DNA from 2 places in the Bradyrhizobium sp. LM2.9 genome. Region 2 is predicted to be linked to the other one. Evidence: predicted binding sites of a transcription regulator. Region 2 holds the regulator's gene; the other holds the start of a gene.
The links. The regulator PhoB, encoded in region 2, activates phosphate uptake and scavenging genes when phosphate is short. The targets are predictions, from matches to a motif close to TGTCATNNANCTGTCAT.

Region 1: ACVWW3_RS32130 (DUF2794 domain-containing protein) is a predicted target of PhoB. The motif match lies at 2,313-2,329, and genes of this name have one in related genera.

Annotation. Positions count from the first base shown of each region.
Region 1 covers NZ_JBSRYJ010000002.1:6,234,167-6,238,578, forward strand. The annotation lists partial or broken gene acnA (aconitate hydratase AcnA) at 1-769, shown strand, start outside; gene ACVWW3_RS32125 (DUF1223 domain-containing protein) at 1,002-1,778, shown strand; gene ACVWW3_RS32130 (DUF2794 domain-containing protein) at 2,393-2,761, shown strand; gene ACVWW3_RS32135 (GNAT family N-acetyltransferase) at 2,789-3,319, opposite strand; partial or broken gene ACVWW3_RS32140 (Bax inhibitor-1/YccA family protein) at 3,616-4,408, opposite strand.
Region 2 covers NZ_JBSRYJ010000002.1:6,610,302-6,614,713, forward strand. The annotation lists gene pstA (phosphate ABC transporter permease PstA) at 1-327, shown strand, start outside; gene pstB (phosphate ABC transporter ATP-binding protein PstB) at 324-1,145, shown strand; gene phoU (phosphate signaling complex protein PhoU) at 1,157-1,873, shown strand; gene phoB (phosphate regulon transcriptional regulator PhoB) at 1,889-2,599, shown strand; gene ACVWW3_RS33860 (GcrA family cell cycle regulator) at 2,729-3,241, opposite strand; partial or broken gene ACVWW3_RS33865 (acetylornithine transaminase) at 3,696-4,412, shown strand, end outside.

The DNA of each region.
Region 1 (4,412 bases), 380 kb from region 2:
CCCGCCCTATTTCGACGGCATGAAGAAGGAGCCGGAACCGGTCACCGACATCGTCGAGGCGCGCATCCTCGCCATGTTCGGCGACAAGATCACCACCGACCACATCTCGCCGGCCGGTTCGATCAAGCTCACCTCGCCCGCGGGCAAATACCTCAGCGAGCACCAGGTGCGTCCGGCCGACTTCAACCAGTACGGCACGCGGCGCGGCAACCATGAAGTCATGATGCGCGGCACCTTCGCCAATATCCGCATCAAGAACTTCATGCTCAAAGGTGCGGACGGAAATATCCCCGAAGGCGGCCTAACCAAGCACTGGCCCGACGGCGAGCAGATGTCGATCTACGACGCCGCGATGAAGTACCAGCAGGAGCAGGTCCCGCTGGTGGTGTTCGCGGGCGCGGAATACGGCAACGGCTCCTCGCGCGACTGGGCCGCGAAGGGCACCCGTCTGCTCGGCGTGCGCGCCGTGATCTGCCAGAGCTTCGAGCGCATCCACCGCTCCAACCTGGTCGGCATGGGCGTGCTGCCGCTGACCTTCGAGGACGGCACCTCCTGGTCGTCGCTCGGTCTGAAGGGCGACGAGAAGGTCACGTTGCGTGGTCTCGTCGGCGATTTGAAGCCGCGCCAGAAGCTGACCGCGGAGATTGTCTCCGGCGACGGCTCGTTGCAGCGCATTTCGCTGCTTTGCCGCATCGATACGCTCGACGAGCTCGAATACTACCGCAACGGCGGCATCCTGCACTACGTGCTGCGCAAGCTCGCGGCGTAAGCGCGGATTTGTGAACGGTGGCTCACTGCGAAGTGAGTAGTAGGTTACACGAAGGCGGCCTATCACAAGGCCGCCTTCGCGCGTTTGCGGTACGGGTCAGATGGGCCCGTCAGGTGGATAACCCCGCCTTGGACGGTTACTGGACGGTTGAATGTGCCGCGCCCCCGTAAGACTACGGTGACCATCAGGCGATAAGATTCCTTCTCACGTGCAATGGTGTGCGGCGTTCGACATGACAACAATGACGGCTTCTCATCTGGTTTCGCGTTGGTCCGGTGCCCTCTGGTCGGGAGCACTTGGGATATGTGCGATCGTCGCCGTCATTCGTCCTGCCGAAGCTGAGCCCCGCGCCGTTGTCGAATTGTTTACCTCGCAGGGCTGCTCCTCCTGCCCGCCGGCCGACAAGATCATCGGCGACCTCTCCAGCGATCCCTCGATCATCGCGCTGAGCATGCCCATCGACTATTGGGACTATCTCGGCTGGAAGGACACACTGGCGGATTCGCGTTTTTCTGCACGGCAGCGTGCCTATTCGCGCATGCGCGGCGACCGCGAAGTCTACACGCCCCAGGTCGTGGTCAACGGCTCGACGCATGTCGTCGGCAGCGACCGCACCGGCATCGAAAGCGCGATCGGCAAGACCGACAAGGGCACGGGCGTGATGAGCGTGCCGGTGACGATGTCGCTCGCGGGCAAGCAGATCAATGTCTCGGTGGCCGCGAGCAAGGAGCCGGCGGTCTCGCGTGGTGAGGTCTGGATCTGCTCGATTGCGAAATCGGTGCCGATCGCGATCAGCCGCGGCGAAAATCGCGGACAGCAGGTCATCTATCACAACGTGGTTCGCAACCTGCTCAAGGTCGGCGACTGGACCGGCCGTTCGGAAAGCTGGACGGTGCCGATCGAGAACCTCACGCGCGACGGCGTCGACGGCGCTGTGGTCTATGTCCAGGACGGCAGCCGGGAAAAGCCGGGGCCGATGCTGGGCGCGGCGTATACGTCGCTGCACTGATTCGATTCTCTCTCTAAGAGTCGTACTGCCTGAGCGGCGTACTGGGCTCTCAACCCTCATGGTGAGGAGCGCGCCCTTGCGCGCGTGGCGGACGATGCTGCGCATCGCCGCGAGAACCATGCAGGCCCCGCTGATGCAGCCCGGCCTCGATCCTTCGAGACGCCGCTTCGCGGCTCCTCAGGATGAGGGGAGAGAGTTTGTGGTGAGATATCCGTCGAGGCAGAAACATCCCGGCACAAACAAAAAAGGACCAACTTGCGTTGGCCCTCCTTGTCGTGCGAACAGACCCGATCCTGACGACCCCGGGGGGCTGGGGGCTGAGGAATCCGGAACCGAAAGGACCGGGTCAACGCACACACGCCTTTTCGCAGCGCAGGGCGGCAGTCGCTTGGCGGAAAAGCGGCGACACTATGATTCTTGCTAACGATCCCGTGACGGTTTGCGCGACAGAGTTCCACCGTGCGTGTGCCCGGAATTCGCACCGGATTTTATGCGTCCTCTCAAGGCCCCCTTGCGGTGGGGAACAGTTGGGGCAATCATGCAGCTGTCATGATCCGCGGTTCCGGGGACGGTCTTCGCGGACATGGTCATGCTGTGGCGACAGGAGGCTTTCTATGAGTCTGTCGGAGGATGCCGATCCGAGCGAACAGCGCGCGGCGGCGCGCCCAGCCGCTGCGAATGCGCAACTGGGCCGGGTGACGTTCAACCGGCTCGAGTTGCATCGTATTCTCAATCTCTACGGCCGTATGGTCTCCGACGGCGAGTGGCGTGACTATGCCATCGACTTCCTGAAAGACCGCGCCGTGTTCTCGGTGTTTCGCCGCGCCTCGGAAGTGCCGATCTATCGCATCGAAAAAGATCCGCGCCTCGCGCGCAAGCAGGGCATGTACAGCGTGATCTCTGCGACGGGTCTGATCCTGCGCCGCGGCCACGAGCTCGAACGCGTGCTGCTGGTGATCGATCGCAAGCTGGCTGTGGTGTAGCTGCCCACCCATCCTGCGAGAGCGAGCCTACTTCCCCGGCACCGTACCCGCACCCTCGCCGAGGTCGCGCTGCATCATCACCGTATCCAGCCAGCGGCCGAATTTCAGCCCGACGCTGGGATGCGTGCCGATCATCTTGAAGCCACCCTTGGTGTGCACGCCGATCGAGCCGGCATTGGCGGAATCGCCGATCACCGCGATCATCTGGCGGAAGCCTCGCGCCTCGCATTCGACGACCAGACGCTCCAGCAACAGAAGTCCGACGCCGCGACGGTGAAAGCCTGGATCGAGATAGATCGAGTTCTCGACCGTGAAGCGGTAGGCCGGCCGCGGCCGGTAGGCCCCCGCATAGGCATAGCCGGCAACGCGGCCGTCGAGGATGGCGACGAAATAGGGATAGCCGCCGTCGATCAGCGTACGATAGCGGCGCGTCATCTCGGCGAGGTCGGGCGGGTCCAGCTCGAAGGTCGCGGTGCCCTCGCGGACGGCCTGCTGGTAGATGGCGGTGATGGCGGGAAGGTCGGCCTCGAGGGTGGGCCTGATTTCAGGTGCGGACATGGGGCGAGATTAGAGCGTTCCCGGGACGGCTGGAAGAGGCAACGGCTTCTCGGCGTCGTCTTTGCGAGCGCAGCAGGCCCCATCTTCTCCGCTGTCATGCCCCGCATAGGCGGGCATCCAGTACTCCGAGACAGCGCGGCTAGAACGGAGCCGCTGCGGCGTACAGGATCGCCCGCCCCAGTGCGCAATTGCGGACAAGGCGGGGCGATGACAGCGGCGGGTGCTGCGACGTCCGGCCCCAAACAAAAACCCCGGCCTTTCAGCCGGGGCTCGTGTTGTTCGCTCTGGGCTCGCGCTTAGTCGCGCTGGCCGAGGAGCTGCAGGAGCAGCGTGAACAGGTTGATGAAGTTCAGGTACAGTGACAGCGCGCCGGTGATGGCCGCACGCTCCGCGACTTCACCGCCGGCCGAGGCGTAGCCGTAGATGTAGTCGTTCTTCAGCCGCTGGGTATCCCAGGCGGTGAGGCCCGCGAACACCAGCACGCCAACCACCGACACGACGAACTGGAGCAACGAGCTCGCCAGGAACAGGTTGACCAGGCTCGCGATGACGATGCCGATCAGGCCCATGAACAGGAACGAACCCATTCCGCTCATGTCACGCTTTGTGGTGTAGCCGTAGAGGCTGAGCGCGCCGAAGGTCGCCGCGGTGATGAAGAACACCCGCACGATCGAGGTGTGCGTGAACACCAGGAAGATCGAGGACAGCGAGACGCCCATCAGCGCGGCGAACACCCAGAACAGGATCTGGGCGGTCGAGGGCGCGAGACGGTTGATGCCCGCCGAGATCACGAACACCATGGCGAGCGGCGCGAGCATGAACAGCCACTTCAGGGGGCTGACGAACATCGCGTAGCCGAACGGCGTCAGGAACAGCTTGCCGACGCGGACGGCTTCCGGAGGTCGGAACATCCGTCACGGCGGCCATGTAGACGCCGAGTGCGGCAAGGCCGGTGATGGCCAGGCCGATGCTCATGTAGTTGTAGATGCGCAGCATGTAGGCGCGCAGGCCGGCATCGACCGTCGCGGCGTCAACACGCCCGGCGGCCCTGCCGAAAGGAGAAGCGTAGTTACGGTCTAGGTCCGACATGGTC
Region 2 (4,412 bases):
GCGCTTGGCCTGCCGCGCTCGCTGGTGATCAAGCGCATCGCTTATCGTGCTGCCCGATCGGGTCTCATCACCGGCGTGCTGCTTGCGACTGCCCGCGTCGCCGGCGAGACCGCGCCGCTGCTCTTCACCGCGCTGTCGAACCAGTTCTTCAGCCTCGGCCTGAACAAGACGATGGCGAACCTGCCGGTCACTATCAACAACTTCGTGCAGAGCCCCTACGCCTATTGGAAGCAGCTGGCCTGGAGCGGCGCGCTGCTCATCACCCTGACCGTTCTTGCCCTGAATATTGGCGCGCGCATCCTTGGCGCCGAGAGGACCGCAAAATGAGTGATCTTTCCGTATCGATGAGCGCGGCCGGCGGGCTGCCCCACGCGCCGGTGCTGCCCGAGGCCCCCCCCAAGGTGACCGTTCGCAACCTGAACTTCTATTACGGCGAGCACCACGCGCTGAAGAACATCAACCTGACGCTCGGCGCCAATCGCGTCACGGCGTTCATCGGCCCGTCGGGCTGCGGCAAGTCGACCCTGCTGCGCATCTTCAACCGGATGTACGACCTCTATCCGGGCCAGCGCGCCACCGGTCAGCTCATGCTCGACCAGACCAACATCCTCGACCCCAGGCTGGACCTCAATTTGCTGCGCGCCCGCGTCGGCATGGTGTTCCAGAAGCCGACGCCGTTCCCGATGACGATCTACGAAAACATCGCGTTCGGCATCCGTCTCTACGAGAAGATATCAAAGTCCGAGATGGACGGCCGGGTCGAGAAGGCGCTGCGCGGCGGCGCGCTGTGGAACGAGGTCAAGGACAAGCTCAACGCCTCCGGCCTGTCGCTCTCCGGCGGCCAGCAGCAACGCCTCTGCATCGCCCGCACCGTCGCGGTGCGGCCCGAGGTGATCCTGTTCGACGAACCCTGCTCGGCGCTCGACCCGATCTCGACCGCCAAGGTCGAGGAGCTGATCCAGGAGCTCTCCGAGGACTACACGATCGCGATCGTCACCCACAACATGCAGCAGGCGGCGCGCGTCTCCGACAAGACCGCCTTCATGTATCTCGGCGAGCTGATCGAGTTCGACGACACCAACAAGATCTTTACGTCGCCGACCGACCGGCGCACGCAGGATTACATCACCGGCCGGTTCGGCTGAGGAGACGCGACATGGGTTCTGAACATACCGCAAAGGCCTTCGACACCGACCTCCAGGAACTCACCCGGCTGGTTGCCGAGATGGGCGGCATCGCCGAGCGCATGATCGTCGATTCCGTCGACGCGCTGATCCGCCGTGACGTTCCGCTCGGCCAGCGCGTCGTCACCATCGACATCGAGCTCGACGCGCTGCAGAAGCGCATTGAGGAGCGCGCCGTGCTCACCATCGCCCGCCGTCAGCCGATGGCGGTCGATCTGCGCGAGATCGTCGGTGCCATGCGCGTCGCGACCGATCTCGAGCGCATCGGCGACCTCGCCAAGAACATGGGCAAGCGCGTCGCGGCGCTGGAGACGGATTTCCATCCGCTCAAGCTGTTCCGCGGCCTGGAGCACATGACCGACCTCGTGCAGCAGCAGGTCAAGTCGGTGCTGGACGCCTATGCCGCGCATGATTTGCCGGCGGCGATGGCGGTGTGGAAGGGCGACGAGGAAGTCGACGCCATCTGCACTTCGCTGTTCCGCGAGCTCCTCACCTACATGATGGAGGATCCGCGCAACATCTCGTTCTGCATCCATTTGATGTTCTGCGCCAAGAACATCGAGCGGATCGGCGACCACGCCACCAACATCGCCGAGACCGTGTTCTACATGATCGAGGGCCAGGCAATCACCGACAAGCGGCCGAAGGGCGATATGACGACCTTCGCCAGCTCGATACCAAACACCTAGGGAGCAACGACCGAGATGGGCGCACGCATTATGGTGGTTGAGGACGAGGAAGCCCTGACCGAGCTTCTCCGCTACAACCTCGAAGGCGACGGCTATGACGTCGAGACGGTCATGCGCGGCGACGACGCCGACACCCGTCTCAAGGAGCACATCCCCGATTTGATCGTGCTCGACTGGATGCTGCCGGGCCTGTCAGGCATCGAATTGTGCCGGCGGCTTCGCACCCGTCCCGAGACCAAGCAGCTCCCGATCATCATGCTTACCGCGCGCGGCGAGGAAAGCGAGCGGGTGCGGGGTCTTGCGACCGGCGCCGACGATTACATCGTCAAGCCGTTCTCGGTGCCGGAGCTCCTGGCGCGCGTGAAGGGCCTGCTGCGGCGCGCAAGCCCCGAGCGGCTCGCCGCCGTGCTCGCCTTTGGCGACATCGAGCTCGACCGCGACAAGCGCCGCGTGGCGCGCTCGGGCCGGCCGATCGATCTCGGCCCGACCGAATATCGCCTGCTGGAGTTCTTCCTGGAGCATCCGGGGCGGGTGTTCTCGCGCGAGCAACTGCTCGACAGCGTCTGGGGCCGCGACATCTACATCGACGAGCGTACCGTCGACGTGCATATCGGCCGCCTGCGCAAGCTGCTCAATCTCGGCCGCGAGCAGGACCCGATCCGCACCGTCCGCGGCGCCGGCTACGCGCTGGATGATCGTTTTGCCAAGGCGGAGCAGCAGGCGTAACTCGCTTCAAGCTCCGCCGTCGTTCCGGATCGACACGCGCTTTTGGCACGCTTGTCCGGGACGACATCAAGTGGGCCGAGGCGTCATCGTGTGACGGCGCCGCCCTTGCAGTCAGCTAAATCCGCTAGCTCAGCGCGGGCTCGGCTTCACCGGTGCGCGGCGCCGATCCGACGCCGGCTGATACGCGACGCGCGAGTGTTGTGCGCAATAGGGCAGGCCGGACAGCGCCTTGCCGCCGCAGAAGAAGAAGTCCGGGGTCGAGGGATCGCCGACCGGCCAGTGGCAGGTCGCCTCGTTCAGCTCGAGCAGCGTCAGCCGCTGGCTCATCGGCACCACGTTGTCGTAGGTGACCGGTTCGGCCTCCACTTCGACCTCGAAGGCCTGTGCCAGCGCGGTGTTGCCGCGCGAGATCGGGCGGGTCACCCGCATCATATGCTGCGCGGGGCGCGCCTTGCGCGGCCGGGGCGCTGCCGATGAAGGGCTCTTGGCGCGACCCGACAGGCCGAGCCTGTGCACTTTGCCGATCACGGCATTGCGGGTCACATTACCGAGCTCAGCCGCGATCTGGCTGGCCGAAAGTCCGGCCTCCCAGAGCTTTTTAAGCTGCTCGACGCGATCATCGGACCAGGTCAAAACTGTCATTGCACCCTTTCCCTCGCTGCCGGCCTGCCATCCTGGCGCCTCGCAGCGAATGCCTAAGCCTTTAAAAACCCGTGCCGCCAGAATCCCTTAAGGCTCGCCGGGCGTGACTAGAACGCCCGAACGTTTACGCCGGTACATAAGGACTTAGAGATCAGAACCACTGCACGAGATGTCGTATCTGACAATCCAAACGCTACAATATGGCGTGACTCCCGCGCAAGAGTCCGCCGACTCGCTTCCACATGTTCCGTGGTGAAATCCGCGAAATCGGCACCGCAAGACTACGGATTCAGCGTTTCGCGAGGCTTTCCGGGCGGCATTGACACCCGTCTTCCCAAGCATAAGATAGTGACACGTGCCGCCCCGAAAAGGCGGCACGTTTCGTTTTCCGGGCCGGTCAATGGTGCGTTGCGCAATGCACGCGTCACACCGTCCGCAACATCCAAGTGACATCATGACCAACAGCGCAGCGCCGCATTTGCTCCCCGTTTTCGCCAGAACCGACCTCGGTTTCGAGCGCGGCGAAGGCTGCTGGCTGATTGCGACCAATGGCGAGCGCTATCTCGATTTCACCTCGGGTGTCGCGGTGAACGCGCTCGGCCATGCCCATCCCGCGCTGGTCAAAGCGTTGCAGGAGCAGGCCACGAAGCTCTGGCACATGTCGAACCTGTTCCAGAGCCCGGATGGCGAGAAGCTCGCCAACCGCCTCTGCCATGAGAGTTTTGCGGACTTCGTGTTCTTCTGCAATTCCGGCGCCGAGGCGCTGGAGGGCGTGATCAAGCTGGTCCGCCATCATCACTTCTCCCAAGGGCATCCGGAACGTTACCGCATCATCACCTTCGAAGGCGCGTTCCACGGCCGCACGCTGGCGACGCTGGCCGCGACGGGATCTGCAAAATATCTGGAAGGTTTTGGTCCGCCGATGGATGGCTTCGACCAAATCCCGCATGGCGATATCGAGGCCGTGAAGAAAGCGATCGGTCCGCAGACCGCCGGCATCCTGATCGAGCCGATCCAGGGCGAGGGCGGCGTGCGCTCGGCAACCCCGGCCTTCCTCAAGGCACTGCGCCAGCTCTGCGACGACAAGGGCTTGCTGCTCGCGTTCGACGAGGTGCAGACCGGCATGGGCCGCACCGGCGATCTGTTCGCACACCGCCGTCTCGGCGTGACG